One region of the Microbacterium sp. NPDC055312 genome, then DNA from elsewhere that is predicted to be linked to it. Evidence: riboswitches for the same ligand, from Rfam matches in the RefSeq annotation. Region 1 holds a riboswitch; the other holds the start of a gene.
The links. A riboswitch is a leader RNA that binds a small molecule or an ion and turns the genes downstream of it on or off. The one in region 1 is predicted to bind thiamine pyrophosphate.
Positions count from the first base shown of each region.

Region 1 (14,203 bases):
ACCGACGCCGTCTCGCGGATGTCGGCGCGGGTGATGGGCTGAGTGGGTGCCGGATCGGCGGGGGCGACTCCGGATGCCGGGGATCGGCCCGTCTCGGCATCCGCCGCGGCCACGATCGCGGCACGATCGCGGAAGCCCTCGGCCGTGACCCGGTCGAGGTCGACCTGCTTGCGGATCGTCTTCGTCTTCTCGTACAGCGACGGGTCGCCCCAGCTGGTGAGCACCTTCACGAGCACGGGCAGCAGCTCGATCATGAAGAACAGGGCGGCGATCAGCCAGTGCGCCCAGAAGATCGTGGGCTCCTTCTCGCCGAGGCGGTTGAGTCCGGTGATCTGGCTGAGCAGTCCGACGGCACCGGCGTTGCCCTGCGCGACCGAATCGGCGCGCGCGTTGTACGCGGCGAGCGCCTGCTCGTAGGTCTTCTTCGCCGCGGGGAGCTGGTCCTTCGCCTGTTCGCGGTTGGTCGTCTCGGATGCCGCGGTGTTGGCCTGCGCACCGGTCTCGGCGGCCGCGAGGTCGTCGTTCGCCGAGCGCAGCTGTGCGGCGAGCGCGTCGTAGGTCTGCTGGGCCTGGGCGAGCTGCGCCTTGGCCGCGTCGGAGCTGGATCCCTGCCCGTTCACCCCCGTGCAGCCGGGCACGGTGCCCGCGCCTTCACCCGTCAGCTCGCACTGGTACAGCGCACGGGCCGAATCGATGACCTTCTGCTGCTCGGCGATCTTGCCGGTCAGCTCGTCGACCGTCGCCTGGGCAGCGGACGTGGTCGCCGAGCCGGATTCCGTGCCGGCGACGACGCCGGTCGCGGCCTGGTTCTCGAGAGCGGCGACGCGCTCGGTCGCAGCGTCCAGCGCCTTCTTCTCGGGCCCCTTCTCGAGGGCATCCTGGTCGGACTGCGACTGGGTGATGTTGGTGGATGCCACCTCACGGGCGATGTCGTTGTGGAACACCTGCAGCACAAGCGGCTCGGCGACGAGGAACCCGATCAGCGCGGCCATCGCCACACGGGGCAGGGCGAGCGCGAGCATCTTGCCGACGTTGCGGGTCGACGTCATGGATGAGGTGAGGAATCGGTCGAGATTGAAGATGATGGCCGCCCACACCAGGGCCAGCGGGATGGCGACCCAGATCGCGACCTGCACGCCGGTGGTCAGCGCGAACATCATCGAGATCGCCGAGACCAGAGCGGTTCCGAGCAGCACGAAGAACATCTGCACGAATCGGGGCGTCTCGCCGGGCACGCGGTCGAGGATCTCGCCCTCCGCGCCGCCGAGGATGGCCATGGTGCGCAGCCGCGATCCGGGGGTGCGCTCGCGCTTCGACCGCCGGGCATCACTGGGTCCCTGCACCGCATCATTGGGTCCCTGAGCCGGTCTCTCACTGGGTCCCTGAGCCGCTCTCTCACTGGGTCCCTGAGCCGCTCTCTCACTGGGTCCCTGAGCCTGCCGAAGGGTCTCGGCCTCGCCGCCGGTGGGCTCGTACTGGCGGAGGAAGTCGAGGTCGTCGTCGGTGACCGAGCCGTCGGGACCGTCGGATTCGAACGAGATCCGCCCCTGGGAATCCATCCGTCCAGGGCGATGTGCGGAATAGGACATCCCTCGAGGGTATGAAACCGCGGCTGTGCGAGTCCCGGATGCTCCCTGCAAGCGGTTCACAGACAAGGGTGCGTCATGCGGATCCGGATGTCAGGCTGGGGCGCATGAAGACGCTGCTGCTGGCCCGCCACGCGAAGTCCGACTGGGGAGATCCGTCGGTGCGTGATCACGACCGCCCGCTCAACGCCCGCGGTCTGCGCGACGCCCCCGCCATGGCATCCCGACTCGTCGACGAGGGCGTGCGCCTGCAGCACATCGTGGCGAGCACGGCGCTGCGGGCCCGCACCACCGCCGATGCGTACGCCGCCGCCTTCCGACTCGAGGTGGCCGACGAGCCGACGCTCTACACCGCGTCGGCGCGCACCATCCTGTCGGTCGCCGCCTCGCTTCCGGATGAGGCCGACGTCGCGATGCTCGTCGGACACAACCCCGGGATGGCGGATGCCGTGCCCGACCTCACCGGACAGTTCGTCGAATTCCCGACCTGCGCGATCGCGGAATGCGCGATCGACGTCGCCTCGTGGGCCGAGCTGATCGAGGGCAGTGGCCGGATGCTGAGACTGCGCACCCCGAAGCAGTAGCAGGTCAGGCCATCGCGGCGGCTTCGGCCTCGTCTTCGGTGGTCGCGACGAGCTGGCCGCAGGCCCCGTCGATCTCCTTGCCGCGCGTGTCGCGCAGCGTGGTGGGGATGCCCGCGTCGTTGAGCCGGCGCACGAACTCGTTCTGCACATCGACCTCGGACGCCGTCCAGATCGACCCCGGCGTGGGGTTCAGCGGGATGGGGTTCACGTGCACCCAGCCGCGACCGCGGGAGTTCAGCTTCGAGGCCAGCAGATCCGCGCGCCACGGGTGGTCGTTCATGTCCTTGATCAGCGCGTACTCGATCGACACGCGACGGCCGGTCTTGTCGAAGTACTCGCGGGCGGCATCCAGCGCCTCGCCGACCTTCCAGCGCGAGTTGACGGGGATGAGCTCGTCGCGCAGCTCGTCGTCGGGTGCGTGCAGCGACAGCGCGAAGGTGACGGGGATGTCCTCGTCGGCGAGCTTCTTGATCGCCGGCACCAGACCGACCGTCGACACCGTGATGCCGCGAGCGCTCATGCCGAGCCCGTCGGGCTGCGGGGCGACCATGATGCGCACCGCATCCATCACCCGCTTGTAGTTGGCGAGCGGCTCGCCCATGCCCATGAAGACGATGTTCGACACGCGTTCCATGGAGTGGTCGTTCGACCTCTTGCCGCCGAGCTCGCCGTCGGCGATGGCCCGGTTCGCCCGCACGATCTGCTCGATGATCTCGGCGGTCGACATGTTGCGGGTGAGCCCCGCCTGGCCGGTGGCGCAGAACGGGCAGTTCATGCCGCAGCCGGCCTGCGACGACACGCACAGGGTGATGCGGCCCGGGTAGCGCATGAGCACCGACTCGACGAGCGCGCCGTCGTGCAGGCGCCAGAGGAACTTGATCGTGTCGCCGCGATCGGTCTCGAGGCGCTTCACCTCGGTCATCAGCGGGGGCAGCATGCCGCCGACCAGCTCATCGCGCTGGGCAGCAGGCAGGTCGGTCATGTGCGCCGGGTCGGAGGTGTAGTGCGTGAAGTAGTGGGTCGAGAGCTGCTTGGCACGGAACCCGGGCAGGCCCATCTCCTTGATCTTCTCGACCCGCTCGGCGGGAGTGAGGTCTGCCAGGTGCACCGGCGGCTTACCGCGCTTCGGGCTGGCGAACTGCAGCAGCGGGCGTCCCTCGGCATCCTTCTTCTGCGTCCAGCCCTCTGTCGCCGGGCGCACCTGGGCGTCGCGCGCGGGCCTCGTCTTGCGCACGGGCGTGCTGCGGGAGGGCGGCGTCTTGTCGGATGCGGGCATGCCTCCAGGGTACGGCGTACCGGCTGGGAGACTGGAGGGCATGGAGATCTGGGCGTGGGCGCTGCTGCGCCGTACACCTGGCGGCGCAGAACACGAATGTCGGCGCGAACAGGCTGTTCGCGCCGACATTCGTTCAATCCGCCGGCATCCGTCCCGCCGGCCGGCGAGCAGCGACGGTCAGTCGAGGAAGATGTCGGGGAACAGGCGGTCGTCGGGGGTGCCGGGCACCGCGGCGTACTTCGCGAAGTCGGTGACGCCCTCGGCCTCGAGCACGTCCTCGACGATCAGGGTCTGTCCGGTGTACTCGCGCGCCGGCTTGGTGATCACCGCGTACGCCGCGTCGGCGTAGATCTCGGCGGTGCGGCTGGCCGCCATCACGCGGTCACCGCCGAGCAGGTTCTGCACGGCGGCGGTCGCGATCGTCGTGCGCGGCCACAGCGTGTTGGCCGCGATCCCGGCTTCCGCGAACTCGGCGGCGATGCCCAGCGTCGCCATCGTCATGCCGTACTTCGCGAGGGTGTACCCGGTGTGCGCTCCCAGCCACTTCGGCGAGAGGTTCAGCGGCGGGGAGAGCGAGAGGATGTGCGGGTTCGTCGACTCGCGCAGCACCGGCACCGCCGCGCGGGAGAGCATGAACGTGCCACGCACGTTGACGTCCTGCATGAGGTCGTACTTCTTGGCCGCGAGGTCGAGCGAACGCGACAGGTCGATGACGCTGGCGTTGTTGATGACGATGTCGATGCCGCCGAACTCGCCCTGCGTCTTCATCACGGCCTCGGTCACCTGGCTGTCATCGCGCACGTCGCCGACGATGGGCAGCGCCTGGCCGCCGGCCTCGCGGATCGCCTCGGCCGCGGAGTGCACGGTGCCCTCGAGCCTGGGATGCGGGGTGTCGGTCTTGGCGAGCATGGCGATGTTCGCACCGTCTGCGGCGGCGCGCAGCGCGATGGCGAGGCCGATGCCGCGGCTGCCGCCCGACATGAGGATGGTCTTGCCTGCGAGGGTCATGTTCTCTCCTTACTTCGGTGCCATGCGGATGGCGCCGTCGAGACGGATGGTCTCGCCGTTGAGGTAGCCGTTGGCGATGATGTGCTCGACCAGCGCCGCGTACTCGTCCGGCCTGCCGAGCCGCGACGGGTAGGGAACCTGCTGGCCGAGCGAGTCCTGAGCGGCCTGCGGCAGGCCCGCGAGCATCGGGGTCTCCATGATGCCCGGAGCGATCGTGCAGACCCGGATGCCGTGGCGCGCGAGCTCACGTGCGATCGGCAGGGTCATCGCGTGCACTCCGCCCTTCGACGCCGAGTAGGCGGGCTGGCCGATCTGACCGTCGAACGCGGCGACGCTGGCGGTGTTCACGATGACGCCGCGGTCGCCCGGCTGGTCCCCTGCGGCCTGCCCTGCGCCTGTCGAAGGGTCGGTCTGCGCGATGACGGCGGCGGCCTGCGAGATGACGTTGAAGGTGCCGACGAGGTTGATGCGGATGATGCGCTCGAACGCGTCGAGGTCGGCGGGGGTGCCGTCGCGGTCGAGCACCTTCGCCGGCGGCGCGATGCCCGCGCAGTTGACGACGACGCGCAACGGTGCGACGGCGTGAGCGGATGCCACTGCGGCGGCGATCTGCTCTGAGCTGGTCACATCGGCGGGCAGGAACAGCCCGCCGAGCTCAGCGGCGATCTCCTCGCCGGCGGAGTTCGGCAGGTCGATGATCGCGACCCGTGCGCCGGCCGCCGACAGCCGGCGCGCCGTGGCGAGGCCGAGGCCGCTGGCGCCGCCCGTGATGAGCGCGCCCTGTCCGGTGATCTGCATCGTGTTCTCCTTCGAACGGCTCGGCGCCGACCGACGCCGAATGCGACTGAGTCTCAGCATACGTGGTTCTGAGTGTCCGGCTGGCGGTGTGCCGCCGAGCAGGTGGATGCTGAGAGGATGGACCTTCGTCGCAAACGAGCCTACGACAGCGCCTCCCCCGACGACGGATACCGCGTTCTCGTCGATCGGCTGTGGCCACGCGGCGTCTCGAAGCAGCGCGCGGCGATCGACCTGTGGGCGAAGGACGTCGCCCCGTCGACCGAGCTGCGCCACGAGTGGCACGCGCCGGGGTCGCATTTCGAGACCAACGCCGCGCACTACCGGGCCCAGCTCGAGGGCGAATCGGCGGAGGCGCTCGCGGCCCTCGTCGACGCGCTGCGCGGGCATCCGGTCGTGACGCTTGTCTATGCCGTGAACGACACCGAGCACAACCACGCCGCCGTCCTCGCGGAGGTGGTGCAGAAGCTCGTCGCCTGAGCGGCTGCCGCTCAGCTCCAGACGAACCGGAAGACGCCCGCCGCGACCGCCCCGGCGATGGCCGACGCCATGATCGCGGCACCGCCCAGCAGCGCCACGCCGTCGCGCGGGTGAAGGCGCGACGGCCGCGACCAGGTGCGCTCGATTCCCGAGCCAAAACCGCGGGCCTCCATCGCCATCGCGAGTTTCGTGCCGCGCCGCACCGCGAAGACGAGCAGCACGAACGCCATCGAGAAGAAGCGGCGCAGCGCTCCGTGGTCGCCCACGCCTCGTGCACGGCGCGCCAGCGACATGGTGCGCCAGTCGTCGATGAAGAGCCCCAGCATCCTCGCCCCGGCCAGCGCGCCGAGCACGAACCGGCTCGGCAGGTGCGCGACCTGCGCCAGCGCATCGGCCAGCTCGGTCGGGTCGGTGCGACCGAACAGCAGGATCGTCGGCAGCCCGAGAGCGATCACACGCAGTGTCACCGCCACCGCGAGGGCGATCGAGCCCTCGCTGATCGCGGCGAAGCCGAAGCTGAAGAACACCCGGCCTTCGGGCTCGGCGTACAGCAGCATGCTGAGCCCCGCGATCGGCGAGAACACCGCGATGGGCAGCAGGCGCAGCAGCACCGTGCGCACCGGAAGCCCGGTCAGCGGAAGGCACAGCAGCTGCAGGGCGATCGCCACGAGAGCGCTCACCGGGTCGATCGACGCGAACAGCGGCACCGACAGCAGCAGGGCGAGAACGATCTTCGTGACGGGGTTCACGCCGTCGAGCCACGCCGGACGGCTGCCCGCGTCGGGTCGCGACGAACGAGTCGCCGCCGATCGGTTCGTCGTGCTCGTCATCGCCGCCCCCTCTGGATGCCGGCGGTCGGCGCCGGGTCGCCACCCGCGGTCGCCGGGTCGTCGGCGGTCGATGCCGGGCGCAGCGCGATGCGGTGTCCGCCGAGGTGGTGCACCACCGCCTCGTCGTGACTGACGGCGATCACCGTGCGGCCGGCCGCGACCTCGGCCTGCAACAGCTCGACGAGGCCGATCCACCCCCGACGGTCCTGCCCGAAGGTGGGCTCGTCGAGCACCAGCACCTGCGGTGCGGCGGCCAGCACAGTCGCCACCGAGAGTCGTCGCTTCTGCCCGCCGCTGAGCGTGAACGGATTCGCGAGGGCGAGCGGAGCGAGCTGCAGGCGCTCGAGCAGGTCGTCGACGATGGCGTCGACCTGCGTGTCCGGCAGCCCGAGCGCGCGGGGCCCGACGGCGAGCTCGTCACGCAGAGTACGGGCGAGGAACTGATGCTCGGGCTCTTGGAAGACGGTGCCGATGCGGGTGAGCAGTTCGCGGGACTTCCAGCGCGAGGGGCGACGGCCGGAGCGGCCGGCGAGGTCGGACGCGGCGAGCACCGTTCCGTCGAGTTCGGGCAGGAGACCGGCGAGGGTGAGCGCGAGCGTGGACTTGCCCGCCCCGTTGGGCCCGGTCACGACCGTCGCCGATCCGCGCGGGATCCGCAGCTCGAGTCGGCTCTGCACGGCGGTGCGCCCGTCGCGGGACACGGCGAGATCGCTCGTCTCGAGCACCGCGGGGCGCGTGGGATCGGCGGGCGGCAGCACCGGCACGTCGATCTCGTGGTGCGGCACCCAGACACCCGCCTCGGCGAGCGCGTCGCCGTGCTGTGCGAACACGACCGACGGCGGACCGTCGGCGAGCACGCCGCCGTCGGCGGCGAGCACGATGACGCGGGTCAGCAGATCGAGCCACACCTCGGTGCGGTGCTCGACGACGACGAACGTCGCGCCGGTGGCATCCAGCGCCCTGCCGACGCTGTCGCGCACCTCGCGAACCCCGACCGGGTCGAGATTCGCGGTCGGCTCGTCGAGCAGCAGCAGACCGGGTCGCATGGCGAGCACGCCGGCGAGAGCGAGTCGCTGCTTCTGCCCGCCCGAGAGGGCCTTCGTGGGCCGGTCGAGCGGCACGTCCAGGCCGACCGCGTCGAGCGCCGACACAACCCGGTTCGGGATCTCGTCGGCCGGCACGCCGAGGTTCTCGCAGCCGAAGGCCACGTCATCGCCGACCTTCGACAGCACGACACCGGCATCCGGATCCTGCAGCACCAGGCCGATCCGGCCACGCTGCGCCTCCGGGGCGGCACCGTCGACGAGCAGAGCCCCACTGCGCACGCCCTCGTCGGCATCGCCGAGCACGCCGGCGAGGCCGGCGAGCAGTGTCGACTTGCCCGCGCCCGAGGCGCCCAGCAGCAGCACCCGCTCACCGGGCTCGATCGTGAACGTGACGTCGCTGACGGCGGGCAGCCGCCGGCCGGCGTAGCGCCAGCCCCACCCGTTCGCGGTGACGCGAGCCGGAGAAGACACGCTCAGACCTCCTGGCGCACTTCCCGGCCGGCCGCGAAGCGGCTCAGCGCACCGGTCGATGCCAGGGCGCGCACGAGCACCCATCCCACCACGCCGGCGAGGACGGCACCCGAGATGACGAGCGCGCCGAGGTAGATGGCGTTGAACTCGATGCTCTTCAAGAAGTTCGGCGACGAGCCGTAGAACATCTCGAAGATCCACGCGGCGACGGCGGCGCCCACGCCCGAGAGCGCGGCGACGACGATGCCGAAACGACGGTAGAGGAATAGCGCGAAGATCAGCTCGGCGCCGAGGCCCTGCACCAGCCCGGAGAGCACGGTCGAGACGCCCCACACGTTGCCGATGAGCATCGAGATGATCGCGGCGATCAGCTCGACGACGAGAGCGGCGCCGGGCTTGCGGATGACCAGGCCGCCGATGACGCCGCCGATCAGCCAGATGCCGACGGCGATGCCACCGAACCCGGGGGTCAGAGCGTCGGCGGCTCCGAACCAGGCGCCGCCGATGATGTTCCAGCCCCAGAACAGCAGGCCGATCGCGACGCCGAGCACGGCGGCGACGACGATGTCGACGACGCGCCAGCGCAGATTGCGCGAGGCGGGTGCGAGGGTGGTCTGCGCGGTGGACGCGGACGTGGACGTGCTCATTTGAACTCCTCCCTGCGCCGGCATGATCCGGATCAGGTTCGACGGTCGAAGCGCGGTTCGCTTCCTCTCAGCCCGGCTGTCCGGACTCCCGTGGTGATGCCTCGATCATACCGCCGGCGGCGCCTGCCACGGGTCGGCGTTTCGCCCCGTGAAACACCGGCCTGTACCGTGGTCGGGTGACCCACTCCCCCGAGTCGACGCGACCGGTGACGCGTCGCGCGATCCGCGAGCGCACGAGGGCGCGTGCCGAGCGCTCGTCCCGCGGCACATCCGTGCTGCCGGCGTTCGGTGACAGCCTGGGGCCGGAACTGGCCGCGACCAGGGATACTGACGCTGTGGATCGCATCGACCCCGCCGTCGCTCCGGCGCTCTCTCCTGCTGAGCCCTCGGCGTCCGAAGCCGCCGTCGAGGAGGCGCCGACGGAGTGGGCTGACGACGCACGCCCGCCGACCGCTCTGACGTGGCTCGAGCCATCCACCCTGCTCGACGAGCACATCACCACCACTCAGCCGCGCGAGCTGTTCGCCGGCGCCCGGCTCACCCCGGAATGGCGACGCCCCCGCGTGCTCCTGCCGCTCGGCTTCGTCGCGGCACTGTGCGGCGCCTACGTCTCGACCACGCTGCTGTGGCCGTTGCACGAGGTCGCCCCGACCGTGCAGGCCACGACCGTCGAGATCGCTCCCGCTCCGCCGGCGTCCGTGACGTGGCCCACGACGGGAAGCGCGGCCGTGGGCATCCAGGGCATGGAGCCGGTGGCATCCACCACCTCGGTCGATGAGATCGCGAGCATCTCGAAGGTCGTCACCGTGATGATGGTGCTCGACGAGATGCCGCTGAAGGTCGGCGAGCAGGGGCCGGGCTTCGCATTCACCGCAGCGGACTCACGCGACTACTGGAGCTATCGCCGCACGGATCAGTCGTCGCTGGATGTGCCGGTCGGGGGCAGCCTGACCGAATACCAGATGCTGCAGGGCATCCTGCTCGGGTCGGCGAACAACTACACCGACCGACTCGCGAACGAGATCTGGGGATCGCAGCGCGCGTTCGCCGAGGCGTCGGCGAGGTGGCTCAGCGACCGAGGCATCGAGGGCGTCACCCTGGCGTCTCCGTCGGGGTTCAGCGAGGCGAACGTGGCTCCCCCGGCGGCGCTGATCCAGATCGCCGAGCTCGCGATGGCGAACCCGGTCTTCGCCGAGATCGTCGCCACCCGCTCGGCCGACATCCCCGGCGCAGGCGTGGTCACGAACACCAACAAGATGCTCGACGACCCCGGCGTGGTCGGGGTGAAGACCGGAACCCTGAACCACTGGAATCTGCTCACCGCGAAGGATGTCGCCTTCGGCGACACCACGGTGCGGCTGTACACCGCGGTTCTCGGGCAGGCCGACAACGCCGAGCGGCTGGCCGTGACCCGTCAGCTTCTCGCCGAGATGGAGACGACGCTCGCCGAGCAGCCGACGTCGGTTCCCTCGCGAACCGTCGTCGGCCACGTCAGCACCGAGTGGGGCGATCACGTCGAGGTCGTGACGGACGCCGACGCGCGGGTGCTGCTGTGGAACGGTTCGCAGGCGGCGGCGACCACCTCGTTCTCCCTCGGCGACAAGGTCGAGGCCGGCGCCGAGGTCGGCACCATGACCGTCGAGGGCCCGCTCGGCAGCGCGACCGCGTCGGTCTCGCTCGCCGACGACATCAGCCAGCCGAGCGCCTGGTGGCGTCTGACCCACCCGCTCGCGCTCTTCGGCCTCGACTGAGCATCCCGCTTCTCCCGCGCCGCGAGACTTCTGTTCCAGCACGAGACGGCACTCACCGGCGTACGTCTCGTGCTGGAAGACAAGTCTCGCGGGCTCGGCGCGGGCGGATGCTCGGGCGCGGCCGGCACAAGCAGAACGCCCGCCCCGTGATCGGGGCGGGCGTTCTGCTCGCGCGGGATCAGTCGCGCTGCGGGTCGGATGCCGTGGACTCGGCCTCTCGCACTGCCTCGCCCAGCTGGTGGGTGTCGGCCGCGGCGACGACCCTCTGCTCGGCGATCGCCTCGTGCTCGTCTTCGGCGTCTCCGGTGACGATCACCGGCACCGATCCGGTGAGGGCCTCTTCGGCGTCGAGGTCGGTCGCGGCCTGCTCGAACTGCGACTGGTACAGCCGCCAGTACGCGCCCTGCCGAGCGATCAGTTCGTCATGATCGCCCTGCTCGACGATGTCGCCGTGCTCCATCACGAGGATGAGGTCCGCGTCGCGGATCGTGGACAGACGGTGGGCGATCACGAACGAGGTGCGCCCCTCGCGGAGGGCTGCCATCGCCTGCTGCAGCAGCAGCTCGGTGCGGGTGTCGACGGCGCTCGTCGCCTCATCGAGGATGAGGATCGACGGTCGCGATACGAACGCGCGGGCGATCGTGATCAGCTGGCGCTCTCCGGCCGAGACGTTCGAGGCGTCTTCGTCGAGCACGGTCTCGTAGCCCTCGGGCAGGGAGTGCACGAACCGGTCGACGTAGGTCGCCTCGGCCGCCGCGATGATCTGCTCGTCTGTGGCCTCGTCGTTGCCGTAGCGGATGTTCTCGCGGATGCTGCCGGCGAACAGCCACGGGTCCTGCAGCACCATGCCGGTGCGCGCACGCAGGTCGTCGCGGCGCATCTCGGAGATGTCCTGCCCGTCGAGCAGGATGCGACCCGAGTCGAGCTCGTAGAACCGCATGATGAGGTTCACGAGCGTCGTCTTGCCGGCACCGGTCGGACCGACGATCGCCACGGTCTGCCCCGGCTCCACCCGGAACGACAGGTCGCGGATCAGCGGGCGGTCGGCGCTGTACGAGAAGGCGACGTGCTCGAACTCGATGACGCCTTTGCCCTCCGGCGCGGACGGTGCGTCTTCGGCATCCGGGTCCTGCTCTTCGGCGTCGAGCAGGTCGAAGACCCGCTCGGCCGAGGCGGTGCCCGACTGCACGACGGCGGCCATGCCGCCCAGCTCGCTGAGCGGCTGGCTGAACTGCTGGGAGTACTGGATGAACGCCTGCACGTCGCCGAGTCGCAGGTTGCCGCCGGCGACGAGCAGACCGCCGAGCACCGCGATGCCGACGTACTGCAGGTTTCCGACGAACATCATCGCGGGCATGATGATGCCCGAGAGGAACTGCGCCTTGAACGCCGCCTGGAACAGTTCTTCGTTCTCGACCTGGAAGCTCTCGAGAGCGTCCTTCTCGCGGCCGAACACCTTCACCAGCGCGTGACCGGAGAAGGCCTCCTCGACGCGGGCGTTCAGACGGCCCACCTTGCGCCACTGCGTGCCGAAGGCCTTCTGCGAGCGCGGGCCGATGATGCCGAAGATCACGCCCATGAGGGGCAGCGAGATGAGCGCGACCAGCGCGAGCTGCCACGAGATCGAGAACATCATGACCAGCACGCCGACCACCGTGAGCACGCTGGTCAGCGCACCCGAGAGCGACTGCTGCATGGTCTGGGTGATGTTGTCGATGTCGTTCGTGACACGTGAGATCAGCTCACCGCGCTGCACCTTGTCGAAGTACGACAGCGGCAGACGGTTGATCTTGGCCTCGACGTCTTCACGCAGGCGCCACATGGTGCGCACCATGATCACGTTGATCACGTACCCCTGCAGCCAGCTCAGGATCGCAGAGACGACGTAGATCGCCAGCACCGCGACGATGATCCAGCGCAGACGCTCGAAGTCGACGCCGTCGCCGACCGCGAAGTCGTCCATGGCCGAGATCATGTTGGCGAACTCGTCCTGGCCCGCGCCGCGCAGCGCCTCGACGACCTGGTCGCGGCTGGTGCCCTGCGGGAAGCCCGGCGCTCCGCCGAATCCCTTGCCGAGCACGCTCGAGATGAACCCCTCGTACACGACGTTGGTCGCCTCGCCGAGCACCTTCGGAGCGGCCACAGCGAGCACGACGCCGACGGCGCCGAAGAACGACACCAGCGCGAACCACCACGCCGACGGCTTGAGCAGCCCGATCATGCGGGTGAAGCTGGGGCCGAAGTTGTCGGCCTTGCCGGGAGCCGGGCCGTCGAACATGCCGCCGCCCTCGAGGCGGGCCTTCTCGGCGAGCTCGGCCTCCTCCTTCTCGGCGGCGGTCAGCTCCGGCTCTGCGACAGCGGTGGCGGATGCCCGTGCGGCGAGCGCGCGCTCGCGACGCGACATGCCGGGATTCTGGGCCTCTGAGCCTGTCGAATGAGTCATGCGTCCACCCCCAGCTGCGACTCGACGATCTCGCGGTAGGTCGGGCTGGTAGTGAGCAGCTCGTCGTGCGTGCCCACGCCCACCACGGCGCCGTCGTCGAGGACGACGATGCGGTCGGCGTCGGTGATCGTCGAGACGCGCTGCGCGACGACGATCTTGGTGATGTCAGGCAGCTCTCGCCACAGGGCCTGGCGCAATCGGGCATCCGTCGTCAGATCGAGGGCCGAGAAGGAGTCGTCGAACACGAGGATGCGCGGCCGGTGCACGATGGCCCTGGCGATCGCCAGGCGCTGACGCTGACCGCCGGAGACGTTGGTGCCGCCCTGGGCGATGCGCGAGTCGAGTCCGTCGGGCATCGCCTCGACGAAGTCGCGCCCCTGGGCGATCTCGAGCGCCGCCCACAGCTCGTCGTCGGTGGCATCCTTCCGCCCGTAGCGGAGGTTGGATGCCACCGTGCCGGAGAACAGGAAGGGGCGCTGCGGCACGAGCCCGATGCCCTGCCACAGGGTGTCGAGGTCGGCCTCGCGCACGTCGACGCCGCCCACGAGCACCGCGCCGCCGGTGGCGTCGAACAGGCGTGGGATCAGCGAGACCAGAGTCGTCTTACCCGATCCGGTGGATCCGATGATCGCCACCGTCTCGCCCGGCCGGGCGTCGAAGGTGATGTCGGAGAGAACCGGCACCTCGGCGCCCGGATACGTGAACTCGACGTTCCGGAAGGCCACCGCACCCGGCTCGGGGAAGTCGGTGACGCCGTTCTCGGGCCGGGTCATCGACGATTCGGCGTCGAGCACCTCGGTGACGCGCTCGGCCGAGACGGCGGCGCGCGGGATCATCATCGCCATGAAGCTCGACATGATGACGCCCATCATGATCTGGCCGATGTACTGCATGAACGCGAAGATCGTGCCGATCTCGGCGTTGCCTGCGTTGATCTCGACGCCGCCGAACCACACCACCGCGACGATGGTGACGTTGAGCACGAGCATGAACAGCGGGAACATCAGCACGAACAGCGAGCCGATGTTGCGGCCGAGCACCATGAGGTCGGTGTTGACGGTGCGGAACCGACGCTCTTCGATGCGCTCGCGCACGAACGCGCGCACGACGCGCACCCCGGTGAGCTGCTCGCGCATGATGCGGTTGACGTCGTCGAGCTTGGCCTGATTGCGGCGGAAGAGAGGCACCATCCGGCCGATGATCACGACGGCGATGACCAGCAGCAGCGGCACCGACACGGCGATCAGCCAGCTGAGCCCGACGTCGGTCTGGATGGCCTTGATGAT
Region 1 covers NZ_JBSHMU010000002.1:392,331-406,533, reverse strand. Annotated here, with positions in the region: gene ACWIDW_RS06330 (DUF4407 domain-containing protein) at 1-1,589, opposite strand, end outside; gene ACWIDW_RS06325 (SixA phosphatase family protein) at 1,694-2,170, shown strand; gene rlmN (23S rRNA (adenine(2503)-C(2))-methyltransferase RlmN) at 2,175-3,446, opposite strand; gene ACWIDW_RS06315 (SDR family oxidoreductase) at 3,624-4,454, opposite strand; gene ACWIDW_RS06310 (SDR family NAD(P)-dependent oxidoreductase) at 4,464-5,252, opposite strand; gene ACWIDW_RS06305 (DUF488 domain-containing protein) at 5,370-5,729, shown strand; gene ACWIDW_RS06300 (energy-coupling factor transporter transmembrane component T family protein) at 5,741-6,559, opposite strand; gene ACWIDW_RS06295 (ABC transporter ATP-binding protein) at 6,556-8,160, opposite strand; gene ACWIDW_RS06290 (ECF transporter S component) at 8,079-8,723, opposite strand; TPP riboswitch at 8,716-8,825, opposite strand; gene ACWIDW_RS06285 (D-alanyl-D-alanine carboxypeptidase family protein) at 8,900-10,474, shown strand; gene ACWIDW_RS06280 (ABC transporter ATP-binding protein) at 10,653-12,878, opposite strand; gene ACWIDW_RS06275 (ABC transporter ATP-binding protein) at 12,914-14,203, opposite strand, start outside.

Region 2 (14,203 bases), on a different contig from region 1:
CGCCGACGACGATCGCGATCGCGGCGGGGACGATCGCGTCGCTGAGTCCTCCGGTCGCCGCGATCGCTGCGACCAGCACCAGCAGGAGCACGATCCGCGCCACCCTGCGAACGGCGAATCGACGGATGAGATCAGCGCCACCGACCGCGACGAGGCAGAGACCGGCGATGATCATGCCCGCTCCTGTGCCAGCAGGGCCAGGCCGTCGAGCAGTGCCGCGGCACCCGAACTGCGCAGCGCCTTCGACACCGCCGGCTGCGTGATGCCCTCCTGCTCGGCGAGCGCGCTCTGCGACAGCCCACCGATGCGCCCGTAGGCCAGGCGACGCTCGCGCTCGGTCATCCGCACGACGATCGTGTCGCGCGCCAGCAGATAGGCGTTGCCCATCGTCACCTGAGAGTCCATGACCTCATCCTGCCCGGGGGCTGCGACGATCCAGCTGCGCGCGGTCGGCACGGTCCGCGCCTGGCGCGCGTGCACGGTCTCGATCGCCTCGCGGGCGGCCCACCATCCCGGCCCGTCGGAGAGCTCACGGTGCGCGGACTCGATGGCGCGGATGTCGCCGACGCCGATCCCGTAGCGGAACTCGATGCCCTCGGGCAGGGCGAGCTGCAGCAGGAGCACCCCAGCCAGGGCATCGTCGAGACTGCGGTAGACGCCCTGCTGCTCGTCGCCGACCGTCGGCCGCAGCGGCTCGTCTGCGAGGGGATGCTCGTGCTGGACGCGCGCGATCGTCTCGTCGAACACCCGCTGGGCCTCGGCCCGGTCGCGGAGTCGACGTGAGCCGACGATGTCGGCGATCACTGCGACGACCATGGGATCACCGTAACACGAATATCCGAGAAATATGCGTCACATGGTTATAAGTCGCGGATATGCCTTCCGACGCCGTCACAGGCGTCGTCGACCAGCCCCCGACGGGCTCAGAGGCCGAGGGCGTGCGCGGCGGCCTGCGCCCGCGCGACGAGCTCGGCGCGCTGCTCGGTCACGCGGTCCGGAGCCGTGCCGCCGACACCCGAGCGCGATGCCACCGATCCCTCGATCGACAGCACCTCTCGCACCTCGGCGGTCAGGTGAGCGGACACCGAGCGCAGCAGCTCCTCATCCGCATCCTCGAGGCCGATGCCCCGCTCCTCGCAGGCGCGCACCAGCGCGCCCGAGATCTCGTGGGCGTCCCGGAACGGCACCCGGCGCTTGACCAGCCACTCCGCGACATCCGTCGCGAGCGAGAAGCCCTGCGGCGCGAGGGCCGCCATCCGCTCGGTGTCGAAGCGCAGCGTGGCGATCATGCCGGCGAACGCGGGCAGCACCACCTCGAGCGTCTGCACCGAGTCGAAGACGGGCTCCTTGTCCTCCTGCAGGTCGCGGTTGTACGCCAGCGGCAGGCCCTTGAGCGTCGCCAGCAGCCCGGACAGGTTGCCGATCAGCCGGCCCGACTTGCCGCGGGCGAGCTCGGCGATGTCGGGGTTCTTCTTCTGCGGCATGATGCTCGACCCGGTCGAGTACGCGTCATCGAGCGTGACGAAGCCGAACTCGCGCGTGTTCCAGAGGATGATCTCCTCGCTGAGCCTGGACAGGTCGATGCCGGTCATCGCGGCGATGAAGGCGAACTCCGCCACGACATCGCGGGCCGAGGTGCCGTCGAGCGAGTTCTCGGCCGGACGGTCGAGCCCGAGCTCGCGTGCCACGAGGGCAGGATCGAGGCCCAGGGTCGAGCCCGCGAGCGCTCCCCCACCGTACGGTGAGACTCCGGCGCGACGCCGCCAGTCGACGAGCCGCTCGAGCTCGCGCACGAGTGGCCAGGCGTGCGCCTGCAGGTGATGGGCCAGCAGCACCGGCTGCGCGTGCTGCAGGTGCGTGCGCCCCGGCAGTATCGCGCCGGGATGCGCTTCGGCCTGGGCGACCAGCGCGTCGATCACCCGCAGCAGGTGCTTCGCGATGATCCGGGCGTGGTCGATGAGGTACATGCGCACGAGCGTCGCGATCTGATCGTTGCGGCTGCGACCGGCGCGCAGGCGGCCGCCGATCTCGGCGCCGACCTCGGCGATGAGCGCCTTCTCGAGGGCGCCGTGCACGTCTTCGTCACCCGGGTCGGGCAGCAGCGTGCCGTCGGCGATCCGCGCGGCGAGCGCATCGAGTCCCTCGTGCATGATGCGGGCCTCGTCGGCCTCGAGGTATCCCGCGGCCTCCAGCGCCGTGGCGTGCGCGTGCGATCCGGCGATGTCGTACGGGGCGAGGATCCAGTCGAAGTGCGTCGACCGGCTCAGTTCGGCGAGCTCCGGCGAGGGACCTCCGGCGAAGCGTGCGCCCCAGAGGGCGCCGTCGTTCGTGCCGTTTCCGCTCATGCCGCCGCCTCCTGCTTGCCGAGCAGCCACACGAGCAGAGCCTTCTGCGCGTGCAGACGGTTCTCCGCCTCGTCCCAGACGACGCTCTGCGGTCCGTCGATCACCTCGGAGTCGACCTCGTAGCCGCGGTCGGCGGGCAGACAGTGGATGAAGACGGCATCCGGTGCCGCCTGCGACATGACCCCGGTGGTGACCTTGTACCCGCCGAGATCGCGCAGCCGCTCGATCTTCTCCTCCTCCTTGCCCATCGACACCCAGGTGTCGGTGACGACCACGTCGGCGCCGACGGCGGCCTCGCGCGGGTCGGAGATCAGGCTGAGGGAGCCGCCGGTCTGCGCCGCGCGGGCCTCGGCCGCAGCGACCACGTCGGCGCGAGGGGCGTAGGCCTCAGGCGAGGCGATGCGCACGTGCATCCCTGCGGTCACCCCGGCGAGCACGTACGAGTGCGCCATGTTGCTGCGCCCGTCGCCGAAGAACGACAGGGTGAGCCCCTTCAGGTCGCCCTTGTGCTCACGGATCGTGAGCAGGTCGGCCAGCAGCTGGCAGGGGTGGAAGTCGTCGGACAGCGCGTTGATGACCGGCACCCTGGTGCCGCGCGCCATCTCCTCCAGGCCCGCCTGGGCGTAGGTGCGCCACACGATCGCGGCGACCTGGCGCTCGAGCACGCGCGCGGTGTCGGAGGGTGTCTCCTTGCCGCCGAGCTGGCTGTTCGCCGTGGAGATGATCAGCGGCGATCCGCCCAGGTCGGCGATGCCCACCGCGAACGAGACGCGGGTGCGCGTGGACGACTTGTCGAAGATCACCGCGACCGTCTGCGGGCCGGCGAGGGCCTTGCTCGCCCAGCGGTCCTTCTTCAGCTCGAGGGCGAGGTCGAGGATCTCCGCCTGCTCGGCGGGGGTCAGGTCGTCGTCACGCAGCAGGTGGCGGGTCATGCGGAAGCCTCCGTGGGGGTCGTTGCGGTGTGTGCCTGAAGCGTCTCGTCGACGGCCGCGAGTGCGGCGGCGAAGCGCGTGACGAACGCGTCGACCTCGTCGTCGCCGATCGTGTAGGCGGGGGCGATGCGGATGACGTCGGCCGTGGGCGCGTTCACGATGAGTCCGCGCTCGTGCGCCGCCGCGCGGACCTCGGCGGCGACCGGTGCGGTGAGGTGGATGCCGATGAGCAGTCCCGCCCCCGTGGTGCCGCCGACCAGGGGCAGCGAGGACACCGCGTCGCGCAGCTGCGCTCCGCGCGCGGAGACGTTCTCGAGCAGGTTCTCGCTCTCGATGTGTCCGAGCACGGCGTTCGCCACGGCGCTCGCGAGCGGGTTGCCGCCGAAGGTCGAGTTGTGGGTGCCGGGGTAGAAGAGGTCGCTGGCCGCGCCGAACGTGATGAGCGCGCCGAGCGGGAACCCTGCCCCGATGCTCTTGGCCACGGTCACGGCATCCGGCGTGATGCCCTCGCGCTGGAACGCGAACCACTCCCCGGTGCGGCCGGAGCCGGTCTGCACCTCGTCGAGGATCAGCAGCGCGTCGTTCTCGGTGGCGAGCGCGCGCGCACGGGCGAGGAATCCGGCCGGCAGCTCGACGACGCCGGCCTCGCCCTGGATCGGCTCGACGATCATCGCCGCGACGGCGTGCGACGCGAACGCCGAATCGAGGCTCTCGATCGAGCGCTCGACGGTCACCACATCGGGGATCGCCGGCTGGAACGGGTCGCGGTACGCGGCCTTCGGCGTCAGCGACAGGGTGCCCATCGTGCGCCCGTGGAAGGCTCCCTCGACCACGAGGATCGTCGTGCGGGCCGTGCCCTCGGTCTCGGTGAAGCGCGCGCCGTGCAGTCGCGACAGCTTGATCGCCGTCTCGTTCGCCTCGGCGCCGGAGTTCGCGAGGTACACCCGCCCCTGCTCGCCGGTGCCGGCCAGGCGCTTCAGCCGAGCGGCGATCTCCAGCTGAGCCGGTGACGCGAAGTAGTTCGACACGTGCGACAGCGTCGCGGCCTGCCGTGAGACGGCGTCGACGAAGACCGGGTGCGCGTGCCCGAGGCAGTTCACCGCGATGCCGCCGAGGAAGTCCAGGTAGCGGTTCTCATCGGCATCCCACACCCACGAGCCCTCGCCGCGGGTGAGCAGCGCGAGGCGCCCGCCCAGGCTCATCAGATCGCGTGCGGCGTCATCGTTCCAGTCAGACATCCTTGACCACCTCTGTGCCGATTCCCTTGCTCGTGAACAGCTCGACGAGCACCGAGTGCGGCACCCGGCCGTCGATGATGGCGGCGGCGTCGACGCCGCCCTCGACGGCGTCGAGGCACGCCCGCATCTTCGGGATCATCCCCGACTCGAGGGTCGGCAGCATGTCGGCCAGCGCGCTCGAGGTGAGGTGCGAGACGAGGGAGTCGCGGTTCGGCCAGTCCGCGTAGAGACCCGGCACGTCGGTGAGGATCACCAGCTTGCGGGCGTCGAGCGCGACGGCGAGGGCGGATGCCGCGGCGTCGGCGTTCACGTTCAGCGACTGGCCGGGGTGGTCGAGGTCGGGGGCGATCGACGAGACGACCGGGATGCGCCCGGCGGCGAGGTGATCCAGCACCGGCGTGGGGTCGACCTGCACGACGTCGCCGACGCGGCCGAGGTCGACCTCTTCGCCGTCGATCATGACGCCACGACGACGACCGCCGAACAGACCGGCGTCCTCGCCGCTGAGACCGGTGGCGATCGGCCCGTGCGAGTTGATCTTCGCGACGAGCTGCGGGTTCACCTGCCCGGTGAGCACCATGCGCACGACGCTGATCGCCTCGGTGTTGGTGACCCGGTAGCCGCCCTTGAACTCGCTCGGGATGGCGAGCCGATCGAGCATGTTCGAGATCTGCGGGCCGCCGCCGTGCACGACGACGGGCAGCACTCCGACGTAGCGCAGGTAGGCGATGTCCTGTGCGAACGCCTCCTGCAGCTCATCGGAGACCATCGCGTTGCCGCCGTATTTCACGACGACGATCTGATCGCGGAACGTCTTCAGCCACGGCAGCGACTCGATGAGGGTGGCGGCCTTGACGGCCGCCTCTTCGGGTGGGGTGTCTTGGATGTCTGTCATGAGGCGTAGGCGCTGTTCTCGTGCACGTAGTCGTGGGTCAGGTCGTTGGTGAGAATGGTGGCGGTGGCATCGCCCATCTTCAGGTCGATCTCGATGTGCACCTCGCGGGGCGTCAGGTCGACCTCCTCGCGGGGGCGATCCGGGCCGCCCGCGGTGCACACGCGCACGCCGTTCATCGACACGTCGACGTCGTACGGGTCGAACTGGGCGGAGGTGGTGCCGATCGCGGCGAGCACGCGACCCCAGTTCGGGTCGTTGCCGAAGATCGCCGCTTTGAACAGGTTGTTCCGCGCGACCGACCGGCCGACCTCGACGGCCTCGGTCTCGGTGACGGCGCCCTTCACCTCGATCGCGATGCTGTGGCTCGCGCCTTCGGCGTCGGCCTGCAGCTGCGCGGCGAGATCACGGCACAGCTCGGTGAGCGCGGCGGCGAACTCGTCAAGATCGGGACGGATGCCGCTGGCGGCGTTCGCGAGCAGCGTGACCTGATCGTTGGTCGACATGCATCCGTCCGAGTCGAGTCGGTCGAAGCTGACGGCGGTGGCCCTGCGCAGCGCCGCGTCGGCCTCGGATGCCTCGAGATCGGCGTCGGTGGTGAGCACGACGAGCATGGTCGCGAGCCCCGGTGCGAGCATGCCCGCGCCCTTGGCCATGCCGCCGATGGTCCAGCCGTCACGGCTGACCACGGCGGTCTTCGGCACGCTGTCGGTCGTCATGATGGCCGCCGCCGCATCGTCGCCGCCGTCGGCGCTGAGTGCACCGATGCCGCGCTCGACGCCGTCGAGCACCTTCCCGCGGAACACCTCGTCGCCGGTGCCGATGAGGCCGGTCGAGCACACGAGCACGTCGCCCGCGCTGACTCCGAGCAGCTCGGCTGCCTTCTCGGCGGTGAGGTGGGTGGTCTGGAAGCCGAAGGCGCCGGTGAAGCAGTTGGCTCCCCCGGAGTTCAGCACGACGGCCTCGACCACCCGATCCGCGATGACCTGCTGCGACCAGATGATCGGGTTCGCCTTGGCCCGGTTGGTGGTGAAGACGGCGGCGCCGATCTTGCGGGGGCCGCGGTTGACGACCACCGCGACGTCGGGCTTGCCGGTGCTCTTCAGGCCTGCGGCGACTCCGGATGCTTCGAATCCCTGGGGGGCGGTGACGCTCACGGCGCGACTCCGTTCACGGTGAGGGCGCGGCCTTCGGGCAGGCCGAGCGCGATGTTCATGGACTGCACGGCGGCGCCGGCCGTGCCCTTGACGAGGTTGTCGACGGCGGTGATGACCGTCACCCGGTTCGCCGCGCGGTCGATGGCGAGGCCCATCAGCGCGATGTTCGCGCCGAGGACGTCGGCGGTGCGGGGGAAGCGGCCTTCGGGAAGCAGCTGCACGAACGTCTCGTCGCCGTACGCGCTCTGCCACGCGTCGCGGATCTGAGCATCGGTGGCGCCCGCGACGATCGGCGCGGTGGAGGTGGAGAGGATGCCCCTGGCCATCGGCACGATCACGGGAGTGAACGAGATGCGGATGTCGTCGGCACGAGCCCCATTGGGTCCCTGAGCCTGCCGAAGGGCCGCGAGCGCCTGACGGATCTCGGGGATGTGCCGGTGCGTGCCGCCGACCGCGTACGGGTTGGCCGTGCCGAGGATCTCGCTGCCCAGCAGATTGGTCTTCAGGCTCTTGCCTGCGCCGGACGGACCGACGGCGAGCACGCTGACGATGTCGGACGGGTCGATCACCCCTGCCGCGACGCCTGGTGCGAGGCTGAGGCTCACCGTGGAGGCGTTGCAGCCCGGCGCGGCGATCCGGCGGGCGCCGCGCAGGTTGTCGCGCTGCTTGCCGGCGGCGGTGAGCAGCTCGGGAACACCGTAGGCCCACGGCTCGTGGAAGGCACCGCCGTAGAAGGCATCCCACGCGTCCCGCGAGGTCAGCCGGTGGTCGGCGCCGGCGTCGATGATGAGGGGCACGTCGCCCAGGGCATCCGTGTACTGCCCCGACTGACCGTGCGGCAGGGCGAGGAAGACGACGTCGTGCCCGGAGAGGATCTCGGGGGTGGTGTCCTGCAGCGTCAGATGCGCGAGGGAGCGCAGGTGCGGCTGGTGATCGATGAGGGGCTGGCCGGCGTTGGAGTGCGCGGTCACGGTGCGGATCTCGATGTCGGGATGGGCGGCGAGAAGCCGCAGGATCTCGCCTCCCGCATAGCCGGATGCGCCGGAGACGGCGACGGAGTACGTCATGCTTCTACCTTAACGGTCGGTGCTCGGTCGGCCCCGACGATGACGCGGGGCGCGAGCGCTGAATGGGCCGGGGCGGCGACGATTGCGGTCCCGAGCCCGACATGGGTCCCTGAGCCCCACATGGGTCCCTGAGCCCCACATGGGTCCCTGAGCCTGTCGAAGGGCGGAGAGCGCGGTCGCCTAGAGTCGGCGGCTGCGTCGTCGTCGCACAGGAGCGACGCTGAAGACGAGCGTCTGCGAGGGCGGTGCGACCGGGGGCATGCGGCGACAGTATCGCCGAGGGCTCGGCATCCGCAAATCCGCACCCTCGGCGACCCGTTGTCAGCGGATGTCGAAGAACGCCCGCTCGTGCTCCGACGAGACGACGAACGCACGGTGCATGCGCTGCGTGAGCCGGTCGTCGGCACTCGCCGCCGCGGCGGTGACGAAGCCGATGGCGCGTTCGTTCGCTTCGGCGAAGCCGGGTTCGGCGTACGTCGCCAGCCACGACGCGTACGGATGCCGCGGATCGAGCGCCTGCGAGCCGAGCTCCCCCGCGTGCAGCCGTGCGCCGAGGTCGGTGTACAGCCAGAAGCAGGGAAGCACTGCGGCGATCAGGGTCGCGTACTCCCCCGAGAAGGCCGCCGCACGCAGGTGATCGAGGTAGGCGGTGGTCACCGCACTGGGCTCGGCGTCGAACGTCTGCGCGCTGACGCCGGTCCGGGGTGTCAGCCACGACGCGTGCAGCTCGAGCTCGCCGACGATGCACTCTTGCGCCGAGGCGGCCCAGAACGCCTGCTCGGCCGGGGTGGGCGCCAGACGTGCAGCCTCCGCGAGCACGCGGGAGTACTCCCGCAGGTACAGGGCGTCCTGCGCGAGGTAGACGACGAACCGCTCGCGATCGAGCGAGCCGTCGGCGAGCGCGCGGATGAACGGCAGCGAGTCGATGTCTCGTCGGACCGCGGCGACGCTGCTCCACCAGTCGTCGCGGATCTCCTCGGCTGTCGGGCGGGTGTCCAGACCGCCGCGCTGCCACAGTCCGGCGAAGTGATTCACGGGTCCGTGTCCGCGCCCCACAGCCAGGGTGTCGGCCGCGCGCAGCGATTCCCGCAGCCAGGCGCGAGCCTCGCGCAGGGCATCCGGCCAATCCCGCCCTGTCGCGTGCAGAGCGGCGAGCGCCGACGAGAGCGAGCATCCGGTGCCGTGCGTGCTGGTCGTGTCGATGCGGGGGCCGTCGAACGCGGCGATGACCCCCTCCGGCCCGACGAGGGCGTCCGGCGCCGTCGGGCCGCCGAGGTGACCGCCCTTAGCGAGCACGAGTGCTCCCGTTTCGGTCGACAACTGCTGCGCGGCGACCAGCGCGTCGTCCCAGCCGCGGATACCCCGCCCGGCCAGCACGGCGAGCTCGTCGAGATTCGGCGTGATCACGTCTGCCAGGGCGGCGAGTCCGCGCAGCGCGGTCTCGGCCCGCGTGTCGAGCAGACGGTCGCCGCTGGTGGCGACCATCACCGGGTCGAGCACGACCGTCGCGGGGCGGTGCGCCCGCAGCCAGTCGGCGACGGTGTCGATGATCTCGGCGTCCGCCAGCATCCCGATCTTCACCGCGTCGATCGCGATGTCGTCCGAGAGAGCGTTCAGCTGCGCACGCAGGAACGCGGCCGGCGGCACGTGCACATCGTGCACGCCGCGAGTATTCTGCACGGTCAGGGCGGTCACCGCGGCCATCCCGTATCCGCCGTGCGCGGCGATCGACTTGAGATCGGCCTGGATCCCCGCGCCGCCGGACGGATCGCTGCCCGCGATGCTGAGCACACGCGGGGCGGTGCGCGCCGCCCAGCGCCGCCGGAAGTCCCGCGCTGCCCGGCGGGCGTCGGGTGCGGCGCAGATGGCGGAGACGACCGCGATCCCCGCAGCCCCCGCCTCGCGCAGCGCCGCGGCGTCGTCGATCCGGATGCCGCCGATCGCCACGACCGGCACCGGGCTCTCGGCGGCGAGCGCGCGCAGTCCGTCGATGCCGAGAGCGGGCGGGTGGTTCGCCTTGGTGCTGGTAGGCCGGATCACTCCGATGCCGACGTAGTCGACGGTGCCGTTCGGCAGGGCGCGCACGGCGTCGAGGTGGGCGGGTGTGTTCGCGGTGAGGCCGATCAGTGCATCCGGCCCGAGCAGGCGCCGTGCCTCGGCGACCGGCATGTCCGACTGCCCGACGTGCACTCCGTCGACTCGCGCTCCGCGCCGTCGAGCCTCGAGGGCGGCCTCGACCCTATCGTCGACGACGAGCAGCGCCCGCCCGGCGAGCACGTCGCTGAGAACGACGAGCTGCTCGACGACCGACTCGTCCGACGCGCTCTTGTCGCGCAGCTGGACGACGCTCACCCCGCCCGCGACGGCCTCGCGGACGGTGTCGACGACGCCACGGTCACCGCACAGCTCCGGATCGGTGACCAGATGGATCGACAGATCGCGGGTCATCTCGAGGCCTCTTCGACAGGCGCGCCCTGCTCGTCGACACGTGCCTCGGCGGTGATGTCGGTCGGGTCGATCCCGGCGAGGGCGTCGAGCAGGCCCACCGCGAAGCTTCCGGGGCCGTCGGCGACGCGGGCGGCGTGCTCGGCCGCCAGCGTGTACACGAGGGTCGCCGCGGCCACCGCGTCCAGCGCATCCGCGTCGGTGTGGCGGGCGGCACCGAGGAAGGCGGCCATGAGCGCGCCGAGCGCGCAGCCGCCGCCGGTAACACGGGTGAGGAGGGCGTCGCCGTTCGCGATGCGGATCACGCGTGCGCCGTCGGTGAGCAGATCCACCGGTCCGGAGACGGCGACCACCGCACCGGATCGCGCGGCCAGGGCATGAGCCGCGTCGAGCGCGGCATCCGGAGCATCCACGGCATCCACCCCTCGCCCGCCCGCACCGGCGCCGGCCAGCGCGAGGATCTCGCTGGCGTTGCCGCGCACCGCCGTCGGGCGCATGCCCACCAGCTCGGCCGCGAGTGCGGTGCGCACCGGGAGCGCGCCGACGGCGACCGGGTCGAGGACCCACGGCGTGCCTGCGTCGGTCGCACCGGCGACGGCTTCGAGGCTCGCCGCGCGCTGCTCGGGCGACGGCGTGCCGAGATTGATCAGCAGCCCCGAGGCGATTCGGGCGAACATCCCCGCCTCTCCGACGATGTCGACCATCGCCGGCGACGCGCCGGTGGCGAGGAGGACATTCGCCGTGAAGCCGGTGACGACCGCATTCGTGATGCAGTGCGTGAGCGGCGGAGCCTGCCGCACGCGGGCGAGCAGCTCGGCGGCGACCGCCGGGATACGGGTGGATGGGCAGAAGCGATCGCTCATGGGCGACATCCCTTCGCTAGTACGAACTAGATCAGGTTCGACGGGTGTGTTCTCAGCCGCGGATGCGGCACCCCGTGTCACTGCCGGAGAGTCTAGCGAGGCGGTCGGCCGGCACCGCTCATCCCGCCCGTGTCAGGACGACGTCAGCCGGTCGATGAGCGCGAGTTCGTCGTCGCGACCGAGCCCCGCGCGCCGCTCGCGCTCGAGTCCGCGGGCGCGCTCATCATCGAGCACGGCCCGGATCGTCTGCCCCAGCGGGCGGAACGAGCCGCCTGCCGCGCGGTACGCGGTGTTGTCGCGGCGCATGAACCCGGGAATGTCGGCGGGCAGCCAGAGCGGCAGCGACCGCTCCCCCGTCCAGTACTGCACGCCGTGCGCCTCGAGCCACTCGTCGCTCGCCTCGAGCATCTCCCCGGTGTGGCCGGCGGCGGCGCGGATGCCGCCGAGCAGCTCGACGAGGGGATGCACGTCTCCGATCGCGTTGACGATGCCGTGGCGCAGCCCGGCGGTGAGGAAGGCGGCCAGGTCGTCGACGTCGATCACCTGAGCGGAGCGTCCGGCAAGCTCCGGCACGAGCACGGGTTCGATGCCCGCTCGCGCGAACGCGGCCGCCCAGTACCCGAAGCGGTCACTGGGGTCGCCCGCGCCGACGATGAGTCCGGGGCGCACGATGAACGCGCGCTCGGCGAGCGTGATCACCGCGTCTTCCGCCGCGACCTTCTGGGCCGCGTAGTCGTACTCGTCACCGGGCTGGGCGGGCGCGTGCCTGGCGCCCGACTCGTCGAGCCCGTCCGTCACGTCATCGGAGTACACCGACATCGACGACACGTACGTCCAGTGCGCGGCGCTGTCGCCGAGCGCGTCGACGGCCATGGCTGTGTGGTCGGCGCGGGAGGAGATGTCGACGACCTCGTCCCACTTCCGGTCGCGCAGCTCGTCGAACACGTGCGGGTCGTCGCGATCGCCGGGGAGCAGGGTCGTGCCCTCGGGTGCCGGTCGCGCGCCGCGTGCCAGACAGGTCACCTCGGCGCCGGCATCCCGCCACCGCCGCGCGATCCGCCCAGAGAGCCACCCTGTTCCACCGAGCACGAGAACCTGAGTCATTCGGCCATGACAGCACCGTCGCCCGATGAGGGGAAGCGATTCCGCTCAGAGCAGACGACCGGCGACGCGCAGACGAGAACGCCGCAGCCCTCCTGAGCCGATCGGCTCAGGAGGGCTGCGGCAGGGAGATCAGTCGCGGATGCTCGCGCCGAACCGCTCGGCGGCGACGGCGACACCGGCGAGCTTCGCCTCGGTCGCCTCAGCCGCGGTGAGGGTGCGGTCGGATGCCCGGAACCGCAGCGCGAAGCTGAGGCTCTTCCGCCCCTCGGCCAGCCCGTCACCGCGGTAGTCGTCGACGAGACGTGCGGACTCGAGCAGATCGCCGGCGCCCTCGACGAGCGCGGCGCGGACCTCGGATGCCGGAACCTCGACGCCGACCACGAGAGAGACGTCCTGCGTCGCGGCGGGGAACGTCGACAGCGACTCGGCCACGACGCGGTGACCGGCGAGAGTCAGCACGCGGTCGAGATCGAGCTCGAGCACGTACGCGCGCCCGGGCAGATCAGCGTCGGCCGACACCTGCGGATGCAGCTCGCCGACGTAACCGACCTGCTCGCCGCCCACGTTCAGCGCGCCGGCGCGGCCGGGGTGCAGTGCTGCACGCCGGGTTTGGGCGACCTCGATCTCGACGCCCGCGGCGACTGCGATCACGCGAACCGCGTCGAGCGCATCGGACAGATCGACGTGCTCGGCGGCGCGACCCGGCTGCCGCGAGGTGATGTTGCCCGTCAGCACCGCCGAGACGAGGCGCGGCTGCGGCGGGATCGACGCGTTGAGCTCGGCGAGCGTCTCGTCGGACGGGCGCTGTCCCAGCGGCGGGATGACCTCGGTGCCGTACGTGACGCCCTCCTCGGGCGCGAACACCGAGCCGACCTCGAACAGCGCCAGGTCGACGAGTCCGCGCGAGATGTTGCGATGCGCGGTCTGCAGCAGACCGGGCACCAGCGAGCGGCGCAGGAACCCCGCCTGCCCGTCGAGCGGGTTGGCGAGGCGGATGCTGGGAAGGTGGGCTCCGGAGGCCGAGCCGTGCAGGTCGTTGTTCTCCTCGGACGTGAACGGGAACGAGGGGGTCTCGACGAAACCTGCCGCGGCGAGAGCGTCCGCCACGCGCTTGCGGCCCTGCTGCAGCGCCGTGTAGCCGCGGCCGGACGGCGGGGTCGGCAGGATCGACGGGATGCGGTCGAGCCCGTGGATCCGCGCGATCTCCTCGACGAGCGTCCACTTGTCGGTCAGGTCGCGTCGCCAGCTCGGCGGGATGACGAACCATCCACCGTCGGCCTCCGCGACCTCGGCGCCGATCATCTCGAGCGCGCCGACGATCTCCTCATCGGTGTAGTCGACACCGATGACGCCCTGCGTGAAGCCGCGGGGCAGGTCGATACCCGCGATCTCGACCTCGGTGTAGAGGGCGCCGCCCTCGTCGGTCAGCCTTCCGCCGGCGAGCTCGACCATGAGGTCGGCCACGCGGCGGGCGGCCACGAACGGGATCAGCGGGTCGACGCCGCGCTCGAAGCGCTTGGACGCCTCGCTGGGCAGCTTGTGCCGTCGAGCCGTGCGGGCGATGGTGACCGGGTCGAAGGTGGCCGCCTCGATGAGCACGTTGCGGGTCGCATCGCTCATCTCGGTCGTGCCGCCGCCCATCACGCCGGCGAGGCCGATCGGACCGGATCCGTCGGTGATCAGCAGATCCTCGACGTGCAGCGCGCGGTCCTGGCCGTCGAGCGTCGTCATCCGCTCGCCGTCGGTCGCACGACGCACGACGATGCCGCCCTGCAGCTTGTCGAGGTCGTAGCCGTGGATCGGGTTGCCGAGTTCGAGCATCACGTAGTTGGTGATGTCGATGAGGATGCCCAGTGTGCGCATGCCGGCCAGCGCCAGCCGCGCGATCATCCACGGCGGAGTGGGGCGCGACGGGTCGACGTCCCGAACGACACGCGCGACGAACTCCGCGGCTCCCACCGCTCCGCGGATGGGCGCCGAGTCCTCCACGCGGATCTCGAACCCGGATCCGGGCTGCAGCTCTACGAAGTCGCGCTCGGCCGGATCGCGGAACTCGCCGCCGGTGGCGTGCGAGTACTCGCGGGCGAGGCCGCGCAGCGAGAACGCGTAGCCACGGTCGGGCGTGACGTTCACGTCGACGGCGAAGTCGTCGAGGTGCAG
Region 2 covers NZ_JBSHMU010000004.1:165,662-179,864, reverse strand. Annotated here, with positions in the region: gene ACWIDW_RS12060 (hypothetical protein) at 1-175, opposite strand, end outside; gene ACWIDW_RS12055 (SatD family protein) at 172-816, opposite strand; gene argH (argininosuccinate lyase) at 924-2,345, opposite strand; gene argF (ornithine carbamoyltransferase) at 2,342-3,277, opposite strand; gene ACWIDW_RS12040 (acetylornithine transaminase) at 3,274-4,515, opposite strand; gene argB (acetylglutamate kinase) at 4,508-5,410, opposite strand; gene argJ (bifunctional glutamate N-acetyltransferase/amino-acid acetyltransferase ArgJ) at 5,407-6,564, opposite strand; gene argC (N-acetyl-gamma-glutamyl-phosphate reductase) at 6,561-7,631, opposite strand; gene ACWIDW_RS12020 (bifunctional hydroxymethylpyrimidine kinase/phosphomethylpyrimidine kinase) at 7,953-10,079, opposite strand; gene thiM (hydroxyethylthiazole kinase) at 10,076-10,939, opposite strand; TPP riboswitch at 10,931-11,024, opposite strand; gene ACWIDW_RS12010 (NAD-dependent epimerase/dehydratase family protein) at 11,072-12,043, opposite strand; gene pheT (phenylalanine--tRNA ligase subunit beta) at 12,173-14,203, opposite strand, start outside.
Region 2: it holds a riboswitch for thiamine pyrophosphate, as region 1 does, so the genes downstream of both, thiM (hydroxyethylthiazole kinase) here and ACWIDW_RS06290 (ECF transporter S component) in region 1, are expected to answer to the same signal.